Regions from separate parts of the Furfurilactobacillus sp. W61-4 genome, predicted to be linked through region 2. Evidence: predicted binding sites of a transcription regulator. Region 2 holds the regulator's gene; the other holds the start of a gene.

Region 1 (5,000 bases), on a different contig from region 2:
CTGGCCAACAAGTCTTCAAATATTTGGAAGACTTGAAAGCAAAGCACGCTGTTGTTTAATGATTGAATGAGTTCAAAACGATAATGCTTAGTTTGATCGGAGAGTGGGATATAACGCCGAATTGAGAGCGAGCACTAGCGAAAAAGGGATCATCTTCCGCACTTTGGAAGGTGATCCCTTTATTGCTAGGCACAGTTCTCAGGCGTTTGTCGCACGTTTTGACCATGGGGACGGGGTGCACAAAAAATGAATTCCAGTGCCTTTTATAAGTTATGTCCCAAACTTGTTGAGCAGGATTTATTCGCCGCGATCCATCGGCGAGATGCTCAGCGCTGACCAGTGAGCGCGTTTAAGAAAGTGTTCAGAAATACCTGACTAACCATCATTTATCACTGAAAGCTCAGATTAGCATAGAATTGTTTGGCTTGTTTCGCGCGAAGGACTTAATGCGGTATACTGAAAACGCATACGAAAACAACATCATGAATGGAGATGCGATTGTGGACTGGAAAGAAACTTATCAGACTTGGACAGCTCAGACCGATCTGGAAGCTCATTTAAAAACAGAATTAACTGCTTTAGCAGGCAACGATGAGGAATTAGAAGACGCCTTTTACCAACCAATGAGTTTTGGTACGGCCGGCATGCGTGGCGTGATGGGACCTGGTATTAATCGGATGAACATCTACACGGTACGGCAAGCAACAGAAGGGTTAGCCACTTACATGGATACCTTGGGTGAAGAGGTCAAGAAGCGCGGGGTGGCGATTAGTTTCGATTCTCGGCATCACTCCACAGAATTTGCTCATGAAGCGGCACGCGTTTTAGGCCAGCATGGCATTAAAACCTACATCTTTGAAGGCTTGCGCCCGACACCCGAATTATCTTTTACGGTTCGACATCTACATACGTTTGCCGGCATTATGATTACGGCTAGCCACAATCCCAAGCAATTTAATGGTTACAAGATTTACGGCGAAGATGGCGCGCAAATGCCACCTAAGGATTCGGACTTAATTACCCGGTACATTCGTCAGGTGACCGATTTATTTGAAATTGCGACCGCTGATGAGACCGACCTAGTCGCGGCTGGCTTAGAAACAGTGATTGGTGAAGATGTTGATCAGGCCTATTTGGATAATGTTGCCACGGTCACGATTAATCACGACTTGGCCCGTGAAGAGGGTAAAGATATGATGTTTGTCTTTACGCCGCTCCATGGAACTGGCCGAATGCCTGGGGAACGTGCTTTGCGTAATGCTGGTTTCCAAAACTTTATCACGGTCCCAAGTCAAGCAGAGCCAGATGGCGATTTTCCGACAGTTGATTTTCCTAATCCTGAATTTCCTGAAGCCTTTGATGAGGCCATCAAATTAGGTAAGGAACATCAGGCTGATATTCTAATTGCGACCGATCCTGATGCTGACCGGTTGGGGACCGCCGTTCGTCAACCGAATGGCGACTATCAACTATTAACCGGTAATCAAATCGCTGCATTAATGTTGCATTACATTTTGGCGGCCAATCAACAGGCTGATACGCTACCAGCTAACGGAGTGGCGGTAAAATCGATCGTTTCAACTGAATTTGCCACGAAAATCGCGGCTAGCTATAACATCGATACGATCAACGTATTGACTGGTTTTAAATTTATTGCCGAACAAATTCAACACTTTGAAGATACCGGTGATCACACGTTTATGTTTGGCTTCGAAGAGAGCTATGGTTACTTAATTAAGCCATTCGTTCGCGACAAGGATGCCATTCAGGCCTTAACGTTACTCGCTGAAATTGCTGCCTATTATCGTCAACAAGGACAGACCCTCTATGATGGTTTAGAGGCGCTCTATGCCGAATATGGTTATTTCCGTGAGCAGACGTTGCAGCAAACCTTTGAAGGCGTTACTGGTCCACAAAAGATCGAAGCAATTATCAATAAATTCCGCACGCAAGCGCCTAAGCACTTTGCGGGGATTGACATTGCTGAGACGGACGATATTGCTAGTGGAATCAAGACCTATGCCGATGGTCATACTGAAGCGTTGACGTTACCCAAAGCTGAGGTTTTGAAATATTGGTTAGTTGATGGCACGTGGATTGCTGTTCGCCCTTCTGGTACGGAACCTAAAATTAAGTTCTATATTGGTACGAATGGCGCCACATTATCAGCGGCTAATCAGAAGCTGCAACAGTTTGTCGATGCAATTAATGCGTTTGTTGCCGATTAAGCCGATCATTTAAAAATAGCTTTGCGTCGTTGAAAGACTGGCGCAAAGCTATTTTTAGCAATGGAATGAAAATTTCGTTGATTTGAGATCCGGATCACGTGCGAAAGTATGTTCGGTATGCTAGAATAGTTTCGCTATGTTAACATGAACAACTTAATTGTGAATTATCAATTAAGCAGAAGAAATACAACCACTCACGCAAGGGGGATGAACAGCCATGATTGAACGACAAGCCGATCGAAAGTTTGATCTTGTTTCAAAATATCAGCCGACAGGTGATCAGCCACAAGCGATTGAACAATTGACTGACGGGATTGAATCAGGGAAAAAGGCTCAGATTTTACTGGGTGCGACGGGAACTGGGAAAACATTTACGATTAGCAACGTGATTGCTAATGTGAACAAGCCAACCTTGGTTTTGTCGCATAATAAGACGTTGGCTGGTCAACTCTATGGCGAATTCAAGGAGTTTTTCCCCAACAACGCAGTGGAATATTTTGTTTCCTATTATGACTATTATCAGCCTGAAGCTTATGTGCCGTCCTCTGATACGTACATTGAAAAGGATTCATCGATTAATGATGAAATCGACAAATTACGAAATGCGGCAACTAGTTCACTCTTAGAAAGAAACGATACGATCGTCGTCGCCTCGGTGTCCTCGATCTTTGGTTTAGGGGACCCTCATCAGTATAAGGATCATGTCATTTCATTACGTGTGGGTCAGACCATTGAACGTAACGATTTTATGCGCAAATTGGTGGATATTCAGTTTGAACGTAACGATATTGACTTTCAACGTGGTCGGTTTCGGGTGCATGGAGATGTGGTCGAAGTATTCCCAGCGTCAGAAGATCAACGGGCTTTGCGGATTGAATTCTTCGGCGATGAAATTGATCGGATGCGCGAAGTTGACGCTTTGACCGGTGAAGTAGTGGGCGATCGGGATCACGTCACGATTTTTCCCGCAACTCACTTCATGACCAATGATGCCATTATGGATCATGCAATTGAGACGATTGGTCATGAACTGGATGATCGGTTAAAGGTTCTTAAAGACCAGGGCAAATTATTGGAGGCACAGCGTCTCGAACAACGGACCACCTATGATATGGAAATGATGCGTGAAATGGGGTACACCAGCGGGATCGAAAACTATTCGCGGCATATGGATGGCCGTCAACCAGGCGAACCGCCCTTTACGTTATTGGATTTCTTCCCGAAAGACTTTTTATTAGTCGTTGATGAAAGTCATGTAACCATGCCCCAAGTGCGCGGTATGTATAAAGGTGATCGCTCGCGGAAACAAATGTTAGTCGATTATGGTTTTCGTCTGCCTAGCGCCTTGGATAACCGACCCCTTAAAATTGATGAATTTGAACAACACGTGAATCAAGTTGTCTACATGTCTGCCACCCCAGGGGATTATGAACATGAACAAACAGATACAGTTGTTCAACAAATTATTCGACCAACTGGGTTGCTGGATCCAACGATTGAAGTTCGGCCGATTATGGGTCAAATTGACGATTTAGTCGGCGAAATTAACAAACGGATCGAACAACATGAGCGGACGTTTGTGACCACGATGACCAAGAAAATGGCCGAAGATTTGACCGATTATCTAAAAGACCTCGGCATTCGGGTACGATACCTTCACAGTGATGTAAAAACCCTTGAACGGACACAGATTATTCGCGATTTGCGATTAGGTAAATTTGATGTGCTCGTTGGGATCAACTTGTTGCGAGAAGGGATTGATGTGCCTGAAGTCTCGCTGGTTGCAATCTTAGACGCGGACAAGGAAGGCTTTCTTCGCAATGAACGGTCGTTGATCCAAACAATTGGCCGGGCGGCCCGGAATGCTCATGGTAGCGTCATTATGTATGCTGATTCGATTACCGGATCGATGCAAGCGGCTATTGACGAGACCAAACGGCGGCGAACGATTCAAGAGCGTTATAACGAAGAACACCACATCACGCCAACGACGATTGTGAAAGCCATCCGTGATAACATTACAGTTGTTACGCCAAGTGGAGATGGGCAAAAGGAAAGTTCACTCAGTGAAGACGATTTTGACAACATGAGTAAGGCTGATCAAAATGCAATGTTGGCAGGGTTAAATAAACAGATGCAAGAAGCCGCTAAGAAGCTTGATTTTGAAGAAGCAGCGACATTGCGTGATACCATCATGGAACTGAAAGCTAAACAATAGTGGTAAGCAACAGCGAATTTTTAACGAGGCAGGACACGAATACATGGCAAATGACAAAATTGTGATTCACGGAGCGCGAGCTCATAACTTAAAAAATATTGACGTGACTATTCCTCGTGACAAATTAGTGGTAATCACCGGGTTATCTGGATCGGGAAAGAGCTCATTAGCGTTTGATACGTTATATGCGGAAGGTCAACGACGGTACGTTGAAAGTTTATCTGCATATGCGCGGCAATTTTTAGGTCAAATGGACAAGCCTGATGTTGATTCGATCGATGGATTGAGTCCGGCAATTTCGATTGACCAAAAAACAACGAGTAAGAACCCTCGCTCAACGGTTGGTACAGTCACCGAAATCAACGATTATTTACGTTTGTTATGGGCTCGAGTTGGGACACCAGTATGTCCAAATGATGGGACGATTATTACTAGTCAATCGGTTGAACAGATGGTTGATCAAGTGTTGGCGTTGCCTGAACGAACCCGGCTTCAAATTTTGTCGCCGGTGGTACGACGTAAAAAGGGGCAACACGCTAAAATCTTTGAAAAAA
Region 2 (5,000 bases):
GTTGTTTCTCGGTACCTAAAAGAGTGCACCGACCCGAGCCCAATTGTGTTAACCGTATTAACGAAACCTCATAGCAAATCCGCCAACAGGAAAATTGAAGATGCTCTTGTGGCGAGAGTAACTGACTGGCAGAAGATTTCACAATCAAAGTGGTGGCTCCCACTGAGTCAGCTTTGGGTTGCAACTGAGAGAAATGTTGACAGTCGGGAAATTAGAAAATTATTTTTATCAAGCAATAGTTCGCAAATTCAATGGGACAAGCTGGGGGTCATCGAATATTTAACACGTTATGTAAAGTAGTATCGAATCCGGAATTCTAGTTTACTAGTTTGGGCTTCTTGCACTTGAATGATTCCAAAAGGCCGCCAACCAATGACGACCAACCAAGTATATTTGCGTGCCAATTCAGTACCATTTCATCTAAGTTCAGCCAATTTCAACCGTTTCAATCGCACCAATAATGCTGTTAAATCAATAATCCAGCGACATTCAAACCGTCAGGTTACAACTCGAAATCCGTCGAACCCGTGTTGAGCGGGCGCGCAGGTTCAATTCCTGTACTCTCCTTAATTTAGGCCGCTGCTAAGCGGTTGCTAAGCAAAGAAGAAAAGTGAGCTAATTCCTGTTTGGTAAGGAATTAGCTCACTTTTTTGACGCGATGAAGTTGACACTAGCCGTTTTTATTTTGTGAAATCAGTGACCGTTTGTCCATTTTTGGCGCTGTAAAGAACTTTACCATCTTGGTCCGGACTAACTAAGTTAATCGTGTAATCGGCCTGAAGTGATTTGCTGACGTTGGCTGACGATTTTCTGAAATTTTCTGTTAATGTTGGCCATTGTGCTTGTTCAGCTTGGCTTGGCGTCGCCTCAAGTGCTTCTAACGCCTTAACCGTATCAGCATTAGTTGGCGTGATGGTATATGTTTTACTATCAGCCGCAAAAGTTACTTTCCCAAAATTGGCGAAAGCCGTGCCAAGTTGCTTGGTCATCTGCTGTTCAGCGTTAGCACGGGCCGCACTCTTTTGTGATTCCGTTTCGCCGTTAATGACGGTTCCAGTAGGGTTAAATGTTGAGGCGGCCTTAGTTAATGAGGATTGCTGAGCGGCCTTTGTTTGCGAACTGTTTTTTTTCTGGGAAACGGCTGCTTTCTTGGCCTGTTGTTGTGCCTGGCGATGTTGAGCCGGTAAATGAATTGCACCATAGCCGGTGGCAAGGGCAAAAATAACCACTAAAAGAGTGGCAAATCGCCAAGTGTGATAACTCTGGATAGAATTGAGTAAATAAAAAATCGCCAAAATTAGGGCAATGCCGCCAAAAACTGTTAAATAGATCATGCCAAATCCTCTTTCCGTAACTTTTGCTGAAGCTATTTTACCATGTTAACTCTTAAGTAAAAAGTGAACTTTTTACAATTAGGATTAGTGTGTCTGGTTAGGTAACCAAATCATTGTTTTTTAAAAGAAGCGGTTGTTAATCATAATGTTCTTGAATTAGAACGATAATTAGTTTAACCAGTGCAAATTATTTTTAAATGAGGGTAAACTAAAAACAATTGAGTTTTAGTTTACACAGATGTTCGTCTTTTGATATAATGGCGATACTAATTTGAGGAGGCAACACATTGAATTCAATTTATTTAGCTAGTCCATTTTTTGATGAAGCACAAATCGATCGGGTTAAGCGGGTTGAACAAGCGCTTGCGGATAATAAAACCGTTGGGGACGTCTTTAGTCCACGCTTATCACAATTTCCAGATTTAACATTTGGCAGTGAGGCATGGCAAACAACGGCGTATCAACATGATTTAGACCACTTAAATGCTGCAGATGCGATTGTCGCGGTGGCAGATTTTATTGATGATTCGGTTGATAGTGGGACAGCATTTGAAATCGGCTATGCAGTGGCTCAAGGGAAGCCCGTTGTGTTGTTACATGAAAAGTCGGGATTAGTCAATTTGATGTTGATTCAAGGTGCAACAACTTACGTCACCGATGCGCTGACCATTAAGACCCTGGATTTTAATGATCTGCCACACACGACCTACACCGGTGATATCCAATAACTAAGCGATGTTTTTAATGATGAGTAAACAAAAATCCCTCCACTAAATGGAAGGATTTTTTGTTTAGCTCTGTTTATAAATGGAGCGGACTAGTAAATGGCATCTCGGTATAAACCAACAACTTTACCTAAAATGGTCACATTGTTTAGAATAATTGGCGCCATTTCGTCATTTTCGGGTTGCAAGCGGTAATGATCCGATTCCTTGAAGAAACGTTTACAAGTGGCTTCGTTTTCGTCCGTCATGGCAATGACAATATCACCATTATCCGCATTTTGCTGGCGACGAACGATCACGCGATCGCCAGTCAAAATGCCCATGTTGATCATACTATCTCCACGAATCGTTAACATGAAAAGGTCGCCATCGTAGTCAGATAATTCTGGCGGGATCGGGAAGAAGTCCGTCGCTTCTTGAACTGCTAAAATTGGTTCACCAGCGGCGACCACACCGAGTAAGGGGATTTCATTAGGCGTTGTTGAGACACCTAATGCGCTTAAACCGTCATCGGTTAGTTCAATGGCTCTGGGTTTAGTTGGGTCTTTGACGAGCAGACCTTTTTTTTGTAAGCGGTCAATATGACCATGCACCGTCGAAGTTGAGGATAGGTCAACAGCCTCGCCAATCTCACGGACAGTCGGCGGATAACCTTTCTCGCTGACCCGGTCGTAGATGAAACGAAGGACCGCCATCTGTTTACTTTCTGCATTCTTTGACATTTCTGATACCTCATTGGATTTTTTACGAACATTAAGTTCTAGCATGATGTTGCTGATTAAACCCAAGGTGGGTAGGAAGTTTGACCTTCTCAACACTTGCTGATACATCAAATTTAGCACATGAAAAACGTTGGGTCAAACAAATGTTCGGTCAGCGATGAATCTTTTGGGAAATGCGGAAACCAAGCGTATAATAAAATTTAAATATTGATGGTGGATGTTCCGATCCGCCAGTAAAGGAGACCAGCAATGGATGCAGAAAAACTGCGCGCACGGATAAATGAATTGGCTCACAAAGAGAAAAGTGACGGATTATCTGAAGCTGAAAAAGCCGAACAAAAGAAATTGCGGCAAGAATTTCTTGCCAACTTCAGAAAAGCGTTTAAGTCACAGGTTGAAATGTTACAGGTGTTTGACGATGACGGTAATGAGGTGACCCCAGAAAAGGTTAAAAAAGTTCAGCGAGATAAAGGACTGCGTGATGATTAATTTAGGATCTTTTTATAGGTAAAGGGTTTTCAAGCGGTCCTTACTTGTGTAATATAGTTTGATGTAAATCATTATTGTAAAGGGGGGTATCTTGATGTCGACTGGGTTATGGATTTTGATCGTGATTATTGCCGCGATCGCCGGTGTAATTGGCGGCTTTTTCTTTGCACGCCGTTATATGCAAAACTACCTGAAGAACAATCCTCCGATTACTGAAGACATGTTACGCAGCATGATGCTACAAATGGGGCAAAAGCCTTCTGAAAAGAAGCTGAAGCAGATGCTAGCAACAATGCAGGCACAATCACGTAAGAGCTAATGTTAATGTAATTGATTAAACGGGCGGATTAATTTCTGTCCGTTTTTTTGTCTAGTTACACAAGCCCGCTGTCTGCGCCTAGCCCAGACTGATTTCACCTTGGTCGTTAAGAAAGTAGGGATCACTTTGTCAATTTTTAGAAAATTAGCGTGGTATTTTAAGCAAGAACGACGCCTCTATTTTTGGGGTGTGTTCGGTCTATTGATGACGGCTGTGCTAGGGATTATCCCGCCACGAATTATCGGGGATTTAGTTGATTTAATGAATCGGCAGCATTTGACGAGTGGACGACTCATCCGTGATCTTCTCTTAATGACAGTTATTGCAATAGCAGCATATGCAGCGAGATATTTGTGGCGAATATCGATTTGGGGTGGCGCCGCCAAGTTAGAAAAAACCTTGCGGGAACGCTTATATGCTCACTTTATGGTGATGGATACTGCTTTTTATCAGCGATACCGAACCGGTGATCTAATGGCGCATGCAACCAATGATTTGTCCGCTATCCAACGGGTTGCCGGTGGGGGGATTTTACAATTTGCCGATTCGATCATTACCGGAGGGACGACGCTGATTGCCATGATGGCGCTAGTCAACTGGCGGTTAACGATCATTGCAGTTTTGCCGTTACCGCTAATTGCATTGGTCGCCCGTTACTTAGGAACAAAGATTCATCTAGCTTTTGGCGAATCACAGGCTGCCTTCTCGAATTTGAACAACAAAGCGCAGGAGAGTATTGAAGGCATTAAAGTGATCAAGACGCTTGGTCAGGAGCATGAAGATGAAGCTGACTTTGAGCAACAAGTTACTAAGACGATTGCCATCAATCGGCGAACTAACTTGTTAGATGCACTATTCGATCCGTTAATCACCGTGATTATTGGTCTGTCATATGTCGCAACAATTATTCTTGGCGGTCGCTATGTGACGACGCAAGTGATCACGGTTGGTCAACTAGTGACTTTTATTGCTTATGTAGGCATGCTGGTATGGCCAATGTTTGCGATTGGACAACTATTTAACACAATGGAGCGCGGCAACGCCTCTTACGATCGGGTTAATTTCCTGTTACATGAACGTTCAGAAATCGTCGAGAACCCTCACGGTATTTCGCAGCCAGCTCACGGTGATCTGGAGGTTCAGATTAAGGCGTTTAGTTATCCTAATGATGAGGCTTTGCGTCTGCAAAATATTGGATTTCGATTGTCGGCTGGTCACACGCTAGGAATCGTTGGTCGAGTGGGTGCCTGGAAAACATCGATATTAAAACTTCTCTTGCGCCAATTTGATCATTATGACGGCCATATTGACTTTGGTGGGCACGATATTCGCAATTATACATTGGATGCATACATTCATGCCTTAGGCTATGTGCCACAAGATAATTTTCTGTTCTCCACGTCGATTCGGG

What was found. The regulator LexA, encoded in region 2, represses DNA repair genes until DNA is damaged. The targets are predictions, from matches to a motif close to CNAACANNTGTTNG.
Region 1: a site for LexA is predicted at 2,330-2,343, ahead of uvrB (excinuclease ABC subunit UvrB). Genes of this name have one in related genera too.

The regions. Positions count from the first base shown of each region.
Region 1 is NZ_BAAJNZ010000004.1:238,340-243,339, reverse strand. Features, by position in the region: gene trxB (thioredoxin-disulfide reductase) at 1-59, shown strand, start outside; gene AC27FN_RS06855 (phospho-sugar mutase) at 501-2,228, shown strand; gene uvrB (excinuclease ABC subunit UvrB) at 2,446-4,446, shown strand; gene uvrA (excinuclease ABC subunit UvrA) at 4,490-5,000, shown strand, end outside.
Region 2 is NZ_BAAJNZ010000001.1:183,963-188,962, forward strand. Features, by position in the region: gene AC27FN_RS00950 (RNA-directed DNA polymerase) at 1-300, shown strand, start outside; gene AC27FN_RS00955 (hypothetical protein) at 681-1,334, opposite strand; gene AC27FN_RS00960 (nucleoside 2-deoxyribosyltransferase) at 1,622-2,062, shown strand; gene lexA (transcriptional repressor LexA) at 2,152-2,781, opposite strand; gene AC27FN_RS00970 (DUF896 domain-containing protein) at 3,031-3,270, shown strand; gene AC27FN_RS00975 (YneF family protein) at 3,365-3,589, shown strand; gene AC27FN_RS00980 (ABC transporter ATP-binding protein) at 3,716-5,000, shown strand, end outside.